DNA from 2 places in the Hominenteromicrobium sp. genome. Region 1 is predicted to be linked to the other one. Evidence: riboswitches for the same ligand, from Rfam matches in the RefSeq annotation. Region 1 holds a riboswitch; the other holds the start of a gene.

Region 1 (4,214 bases):
GGGTGTTTTTGCTTTTATTCAGAAATTCTTATTGTTTTCCGGCGGCGTCCAGGTGAAATCCTCGGCGGAAAGAAGCGTTTTGCCGCAGTGAAAGCGGTCAAGCTCCGCGGTGCACAGCCGCACGGCGTCTTCAATGTACGTGTCCGCCATGGCAGCCGTGAAAAAGTAGGGGGCATCCGCCGGCGCGGGCACAAAGTTTTGATGAATCGAACGCAGAAGACCTTCGGCGTCAAACGGCTCAAAAGCGAAAATCGGTTCCTGCGTGAAATTTTCTGGGACGGCAAGGTCATCCCGAATATTATATTTTTGAATGAAATGACGGTTTAAAAGCGTGTAATCGTGGTGCATGCGCGCGGTGCTTTCCGGCGTGTAGGGATTCCAGCCGAAGGTATCGTACAGCGTTTTGCGGTACAAAGCATCCTCGATAAGGTGCAGATAGTAGCCGAGATAAAGGTCATCTTTTTGCATACGCTCGCCGAACTGCGCGCGGTACGATTCAAGATCATAAAGCCGAATGCCGAGCTTTTCATTGTAAATGCGAAAATGTGTTTTCCGCTTGTTTACGGAAGCGTCCGGCAGTACCGCGCCAAAGCGCAGCCGCGCACCGTCGTGCATAGGAAACAGTTGCAAAATTTTATCCGTGATTGCGTAGTGCATGAGACTGGAAGCCATATTTTTTTACCTTTCTTCCGTAATTTTCGGGAGCGGCATTTGAAAATATCCGCAGGCGGGAATATCCTTTTCGGTAACGGGGCGAATCATGGGAAAGCCTTCTTTTGTTTTAATTCATCTTATCCAACCGTACGACGCATTCTACATGGTCGGTGTGGGGGAACATGTCTACGGGCTGAATTTTTTCGGCGCGATAGCCGCGCTTTGTAAGAAAATTAAGGTCGCGCGCGAGCGTTTCAGGGTTACAAGAGACGTATACGATGCGTCTCGGTGCAAGTGTGAGCGCGCAGGAGAGAAACGCGGTGTCGCTGCCGGTGCGCGGCGGATCCATGAAAAGTACGTCGCAGTGTTCACCGGCGTTTGCCATATCTACCATGAAGTTGCCTGCATCGGCACAGACGAAGCGGATATTTTTCACACGGTTTAATTTTGCGTTTTCACGGGCATCGCGCACGGCGTCGCGGTTCACTTCTACGCCGAGGACCTGTCCGGCTTTTTTGGCGGCGACCATGCCGATGGTGCCGATGCCGCAGTACGCGTCAATGACGGTTTCTTTGCCCGTGAGCTCCGCAAATTCCATCGCTTTGCCGTACAGCACCTCGGTCTGCACGGGGTTGATCTGGTAGAATGATTTTGCCGAAATGCGGAAGCGCAGCCCGCAGAGAATATCCGTGATATAGCCGGGGCCGTAGAGTGTTTTCTCGTTCTGCCCGAGCAGCATGGAGGTGTAGCGGTCGTTGACATTTTGAATGATCGTGGTAATCTCCGGGTGAAGCTTTAACAGCGCACGGGTGAAATTGTTGCGCGCGGGGAAGATCGGCGTACCGGTGACGAGCACAACCATGACTTCGCCGGTCTGAAAGCCGCGCTTGACGAGCACATGGCGCAGAAAGCCGCGCCCGGTGACTTCGTTATACGTTGTCATTTTGAAATTGCGCAGCAGGCGGCGGATATCGACGATGATGCGGTCGGCAATTTCGTCTTCCGTCATGCAGCTGTCCACGGCGACGATGTTGTGCGTGCTGCTCTGGTAAATGCCGGAGATGATGCGTCCGGCACGCGTGGTACCGAATGCGGCCTGTACCTTATTGCGGTAGTGGTAGGGGTTCTCCATGCCGATGATGGGCTCTACGCGGCAGAATTTGCCGAGCAGACGGATGCACGTGCGCTCCTTGTGCGCGAGCTGTTCCTTATAATCGAGGTTCTGCAGTTGGCAGCCGCCGCATTTTTTGCTGTGCGGACAGCGCGTTTTGTTCTGTGTGCTTTCCATTTTTATATGTCCTTCCGTAGTTTAAATCGGTTTTAGCGTTTTATTTTATGAATTTGCCTTGCAAATTCATGGGGAGACCCCCTAATTGTGGTTCCCATCCTACTTTTTGTTAGGCAAAAGGTGTTTCGTCGTCTGCGGACGACGACACAGGGCGCTGCTCTAATGAACCCAAGCGAACGCACACGTTCGCTTTAAGCTTCTTGAAAAAGCTTAAGCAAAACTTTTAACCACCGTTGCCGTTGGCTTATGTTTCTTTTATACTATCATTTTGTTTCTCCAAAATCAAGAAAAGCCTTGTTTTCTGACCGAAAACACAAATTTTAGTTGAAAAGCGAAAAGTTCCGTGCTATACTGAATGTGAAAAAAGGGTGCTGACGTATAAAGTCGGCTGAGAGCGGCGTGAACGCCGAAACCTGTTACCTGATTCGGATAATGCCGACGTAGGAAAATACGCTTATTTTAAGTGCTTTTTATGCCGCGTGCCGAATGGGTGCGCGGTTTTTGTTTTCTCCGCTTTATCCCCTAAATCTCGGTAGAAAACCGGAGGAATGAACTATGAAGAACAACAATACAAAAAAGCTTGCGGCCTGCGCGGTTATGGTTGCACTGGGCGCTGTGCTCAGCATGATCAAGGTGCTTCAGATGCCGTTTGGCGGTTCCATCACGCTGCTTTCCATGCTGCCCTGCGCCATGATTTCCATCATGTACGGCCTCAAGTGGGGCTTTGCGGCTTCCTTTGTGGAATCCGTCGTTCAGCTTGCGTTCGGCATCACGATGGACGGCATCCTCGGCTGGGGCATGACGCCTTCTGCTCTCATCGGCACGATTTTGCTCGATTATATCGTGGCATACACGGTTATCGGCATTGCGGGCATTTTCCGCAAGAAGGGTTATGTAGGCATTTGCTGCGGCACGGCGCTGGCTGTTGCGCTGCGCTTTGTGTGCCACTTCATTTCCGGCGCCATTATCTTTGCAAACTTTGATGAGTTTGTGGCGTTCGGCGCTTCCTGGGTGGGCCACCCGTGGCTTTACTCCTTCTGCTACAACGGCACTTACATGCTGCCGGAGCTCATCTTCACAGTTATCGCGGCGGTTATTCTGTTCCGTCTGCCGCAGATGAAAAAGCTCATCGCGGACGAGGGCGAATAAATCTAAGCAAGCGGAAATTTCGGGCGGTGCTCTGCGGAGTGCCGCTTTTTTCGCATAAAATCCCGCCGCGGTAGTTGTGTATCTTTGAAAAACGTGGTATGATTGATAAATCACAAGCGCAGCATCCAGCTGCACGAAGCCGTGCAGCAGCCAGCGGCGCGAAAGGAGTTTAACAAATGAAGAAAGTTCTGAAGCCCGAAGAAAAGACCATGGAAAAAATCGTGGCGCTCTGCAAAAACAGAGGCTACGTATACCCCGGCTCCGAAATTTACGGCGGCCTGTCCAACTCTTGGGACTACGGCCCGCTGGGCTGCCTTTTCAAGGACAACGTAAAAAACGCGTGGAAACGCAAGTTCGTGCAGGAGAGCCGCTACAACGTGGCGCTGGATTCCGCAATCCTCATGAACCCGGAAGTCTGGGTGGCAACCGGCCACGTGGGCGGCTTCTCCGACCCGCTGATGGACTGCAAGGACTGCAAGACCCGTCACCGTGCCGATAAGCTCATTGAAGACTTCACCGGCGAATCCGCAGACGGCTGGACGAACGAGCAGATGCAGCAGTTCATCGCCGACAACAACATTGCCTGCCCGGAGTGCGGCGGCCACAACTTTACGGATATCCGCCAGTTCAACCTGATGTTCAAGACTTTCCAGGGTGTTACGGAAGACGCAAAGAGCCAGCTGTACCTCCGCCCGGAGACTGCACAGGGCATTTTTGTCAACTTCCCGAGCATTCAGCGCACCACGCGCAAGAAGGTGCCGTTCGGCGTTTGTCAGGTGGGCAAGAGTTTCAGAAATGAGATTACCCCGGGCAACTTCATTTTCCGCATTCGCGAGTTTGAGCAGATGGAGTGCGAATTCTTCTGCAAGCCGGGCACGGACCTCGACTGGTTCTACTACTGGAAGGATTTCTGCAAAAACTGGCTTTTGAACCTCGGTCTGGACGAAGCGAACATCCGCCTGCGCGACCACAGCCAGAAGGAGCTCTCCTTCTACTCCAAGGCGACGACGGATATTGAGTATCTGTTCCCGTTCGGCTGGGGCGAGCTTTGGGGCATTGCAGACCGCACGGACTATGACCTCACCCGCCATCAGGAGCATTCCGGCAAGGACCTCTCCTATTT
Region 2 (4,214 bases), on a different contig from region 1:
CCGGAGGCAAACGAAAGCGCCGTATATGCCCGCATGATCTCCGAACGCCAGCAGATTGCGGAAAAATACACCGCAGACGGCAACTACGAAGCATCGCTCATCCGCAATGATGTCGATAAGCAGGTGAACATCATTGTCTCGAACGCGGAGGCCGAAGCCGCAAAATTGCAGGCCGAGGGCGAAGCCGAATACATGCGACTGCTCGGCAAAGCGTACAATACCGAGGATAAGCAGGAGTTCTACAAATTCACGCAGGCGCTTGAAGCCTTAAAGAGCACCTTAAACGGCGACGAGAAGACCATTATCTTAGGCAAGGATTCGGACTTGGCACAGATTTTGACGAATCCGTAAAGCCTGATAGCCACCCCGGCAAAACCGGGGTGGCTATTCCCATATAAACGAGAACGGCACAGCCCGGGAGGAAGCCCAAGGCTGTGCCGTTCTCTATTCAAATCACATAGGAGTCTTATGATCTCAAATTATTCATCGAAGATGGAGACGATCTCGCCGTCTAAGATGCGGTTCATGTTCTTCACCGCGCAGAAGTTGCCGCACATGCTGCACGTGTCTTCCTTCTCCGGACGGGAGGATTCGCGGTAGCGGCGCGCCTTTTCGGGGTCGATTGCGAGGTCAAACATCGCGTTCCAGTCAAGCTTCTTTCTGGCAACTGCCATTTCGTTGTCCCAATCCATCGCGTGCGGAACGCCCTTTGCGATGTCAGCCGCATGCGCTGCAATGCGTGCCGCGATGATGCCCTCCTTCACGTCGTCCACATCCGGCAGGCGCAGATGCTCTGCGGGCGTGACGTAACACAGGAACGATGCGCCGTTCATGGCTGCCACCGTGCCGCCGATGGCGGAGGTGATATGGTCATAGCCCGGGGCGATGTCCGTGACGATCGGGCCGAGCACATAGAACGGTGCGCCGTGGCACAGCGTTTTCTGAATCTCCATGTTCGCCGCAATCTGATTGAGCGGCATATGGCCGGGACCCTCGATCATGATCTGCACGTCTTTTTCCCACGCGCGCTTGGTCAGCTCGCCGAGCGTGATGAGCTCTTCAATCTGCGAAGCATCGGTCGCGTCCTGCAGGCAGCCGGGGCGGCATGCATCGCCGAGACTGAGCGTCACGTCATATTCACAGCAAATGTCGAGAATTTCGTCAAAATACTGGAAGAACGGGTTCTCCTCGCCGGTCATTTCCATCCATGCAAAAATGATGGAGCCGCCGCGGGAAACGATATTCATCAAACGGCGGTTGCGTTTAAACTTCTTCGCCGTCTCTTTATTGATGCCGCAGTGGATGGTCATGAAGTCTACGCCGTCCTCCGCATGCATGCGCACAATGTCAATCCACTCGCGCGCAGTGATTTTGCCGAGCGCCTTGTGGTAGTAAACGACCGCGTCATAGATCGGCACGGTGCCGATCATCGCCGGACACTCGTGCGTCAGCTTGCGGCGGAACTTCTGCGTATCGCCGAAGGAGCTGAGGTCCATAATGGCCTCCGCGCCCATTTCGACCGCATGATTTACTTTTTCAAGCTCCATGTTAAGGTCGGTGAGGTCACGGGACGTGCCGAGATTGACGTTGATCTTCGTCTTCAGCATGGAGCCGAGACCGTTCGGCTCTATGCATGTATGCACCTTATTGCACGGGATAATGACCTTGCCCTCCGCCATGAGCGCCATGAGTTTTTTCGGCTCCAAGTGCTCTTTTTCGGCAACTTTCGCCATTTCCGGCGTAAAAATGCCCTTGCGGGCGGCATCCATCTGCGTTGTGTATTCCATTTTCCGTTCCTTTCCTAATGCGTGTTTCGGAACAAAAGAAAAGGGCATGTGATAATGACACATACCCGGATATTTCCGTTCCCTACGTTGGCATTATCCAAATCAGGTTATTCGGGTCGAGGGTCACACCCTCCTCTCAGCCCGTATACGAGCACCCCGTTTATTATTTTTTGCGTTTTCCGCGTACTTACTCTACCACGCCAAGTGCGTTTTGTCAAGATTTTGCCTGTGTTCTCGGCTTAGTGTCCGTGCACGTTGATCTCTTTCTCGCTCAATTTCGAATAAATAAGCTGCTGTCCGGAATAAAGGCTGAAATAGCCCGAAAACAGGAAGCTTACAAGCGCCGCGATCATGCAGAACAGTGCGCTTTCGCCGCCGAAGAGCTCTACGCTGAGCAGAATTGTCGCAATGGGGCAGTTCGTCACACCGCAGAACAGCGCCGCTATGCCGATGGCCGCACCGAACGCGGGACTCAGACCGACAAGCAGCGCCAGCGTACCGCCGAGCGTGGCACCGATGAACAGCGTGGGCACGATCTCGCCGCCCTTAAAGCCTGCGCCGATCGTGATGGAGGTAAAGATTATCTTGAGCAAGAATGCCTCGGGACGCACGACGCCCTCTTCAAAAATGCGCTCGATGACGTCCATACCGCCGCCGTTATACGCGCGCGTACCGACAAGCAATGTGAGCAAAATCACCACAACGCCGCCGACCGCCGCGCGGAGAAATTCGTTTTTAAAAAGCTTTTTGAAGAGCTTTGCGCCGCTGTGCATCGCCCAGCAGAACAGCATACTGGCAACCGCACACAAAATGGCGATGACGAGTACACGCCACATTGTGGAAATGTCAAATGCCGGGACATTTTCGACGAGAAAATGCTCCGGGGCAACGCCCATAACCAGCGCCAGTGCATAGGCAGACGCAGAGGACACGATGCACGGGAACAGCGCCGAGGTGCAGAAGCGGCCGACGCTGACGACCTCTATCGCGAAGACACATGCCGCCATCGGCGTGCCGAATACCGCCGCGAACACGCCGCTCATACCGCACATGGTGAGAATGTGGCGGTCTTCCTCATTTAAACGGAACAGCTTGCCGAAGAACGTCGCCACGCTTCCGCCGATTTGGAGCGCCGCGCCCTCGCGGCCCGCGGAGCCGCCGAGCAGGTGTGTAATCGTTGTGCCGAGGAAAATGGCCGGCGCAAGCAAAATGGAAACACCTTTATTGCTGCGTACACCCTCGAACACCTCGTTCGTGCCCACGCCGGAAACGCGGCAAAGTTTATAAACGCCCACAATGGCCAAACCGCCGACGGGCAGCAAATATAAAAGCCATGGGTTAGCGCCGCGCATGGCCGTTGCCCACGCAACGGATTTTGCAAACAGCGCGCCGACGAAGCCGCCAAGCCCGCCGACAAGCAAGCCTAAAACGCCCCACCGCAAAAACGCCGCAATGTACGCCCACACGTTTTCCGCAAGCGAGCGAATTTTCTCTTTGTTCTCCATTATTCTTTCCTCACTCAGTTCATGTCTTTATTGACAAATAAAGTTTTTAATCAACTTTTTTTCAAAAAGTTGGTCGAGCTCCGCAGAGCTCGAAATCCTTTTGCCTACCAAAAATCAGGACGGAACTTCCAGTGAACGTTCCGTCCGTGGGAGACCCAATTAGGGGGTCTCCCAAAAAGGCGAAGCCTTTTAGAATTTACTTTCTCACAAACAAAACGCCCAGCGTGTTCGGGCCGCAGTGACTCGAGACCGTGCAGCCGGCATAGGTCTCCAACACCTCGTCAAAGCCGCCGCATTCCTTGATGATCGCTTTCACATTCTCCACAATCTCCGGCGCACAGCCCGAGTGCGTGATGAAAATGCGATTTCGTCTCAAATCGTCTCTGCCCTGCAAACGCTCGCGCACATACTGTGCAATGCAATTGTCGATCTTGCCGCGGTACTTTTTGCCCACGCCCATTTTGCCGTCCTTCACTTCAATGCACGGCTTTAGCTTCAATAAATTCGCGCCGAGCGCCGCCAAGGTAGAGCATCTGCCGCCCTTTTGCAGATAAAAAAGCGTATCGATGACGAAGCTCGCCTCTACTTTTTTCGCCGTTTCGCGCATGAGCGCGGCAATCTCTTTGGGGTCCTCGCCCTTTTCCGCACGCTCTGCGGCATCCAAAACGAGCAGCGCGATGCCCGTGGAAAGATTGCGGGAATCGACCACATACACGTTTTCAAACTCCGCCGCAGCGGTGCAGGCGTTCTGGTAGCAGCTGGAAAAATCACTGCTGATATTAAAATGGATCACCGCGTCGTAATTTTCCCTGCATTTTTTGAAAAATGCCGTGTAATCGTCCACGTTCACGGCAGCAGTGCGGCACACGCCCTTGCCGGAGCGCACGTAGTCGAAAATCTCCTGCGGCGTGATGTCCATGCC

What was found. A riboswitch is a leader RNA that binds a small molecule or an ion and turns the genes downstream of it on or off. The one in region 1 is predicted to bind thiamine pyrophosphate.
Region 2: it holds a riboswitch for thiamine pyrophosphate, as region 1 does, so the genes downstream of both, thiC (phosphomethylpyrimidine synthase ThiC) here and ACLTX1_RS02855 (energy-coupled thiamine transporter ThiT) in region 1, are expected to answer to the same signal.

The regions. Positions count from the first base shown of each region.
Region 1 is NZ_JBKWAE010000002.1:249,128-253,341, forward strand. It holds gene ACLTX1_RS02845 (hypothetical protein) at 19-672, opposite strand; gene rlmD (23S rRNA (uracil(1939)-C(5))-methyltransferase RlmD) at 782-1,942, opposite strand; TPP riboswitch at 2,297-2,406, shown strand; gene ACLTX1_RS02855 (energy-coupled thiamine transporter ThiT) at 2,498-3,091, shown strand; gene ACLTX1_RS02860 (glycine--tRNA ligase) at 3,268-4,214, shown strand, end outside.
Region 2 is NZ_JBKWAE010000008.1:67,562-71,775, reverse strand. It holds gene hflC (protease modulator HflC) at 1-351, shown strand, start outside; gene thiC (phosphomethylpyrimidine synthase ThiC) at 480-1,787, opposite strand; TPP riboswitch at 1,849-1,956, opposite strand; gene ACLTX1_RS07775 (chloride channel protein) at 2,027-3,292, opposite strand; gene ACLTX1_RS07770 (DegV family protein) at 3,489-4,214, opposite strand, start outside.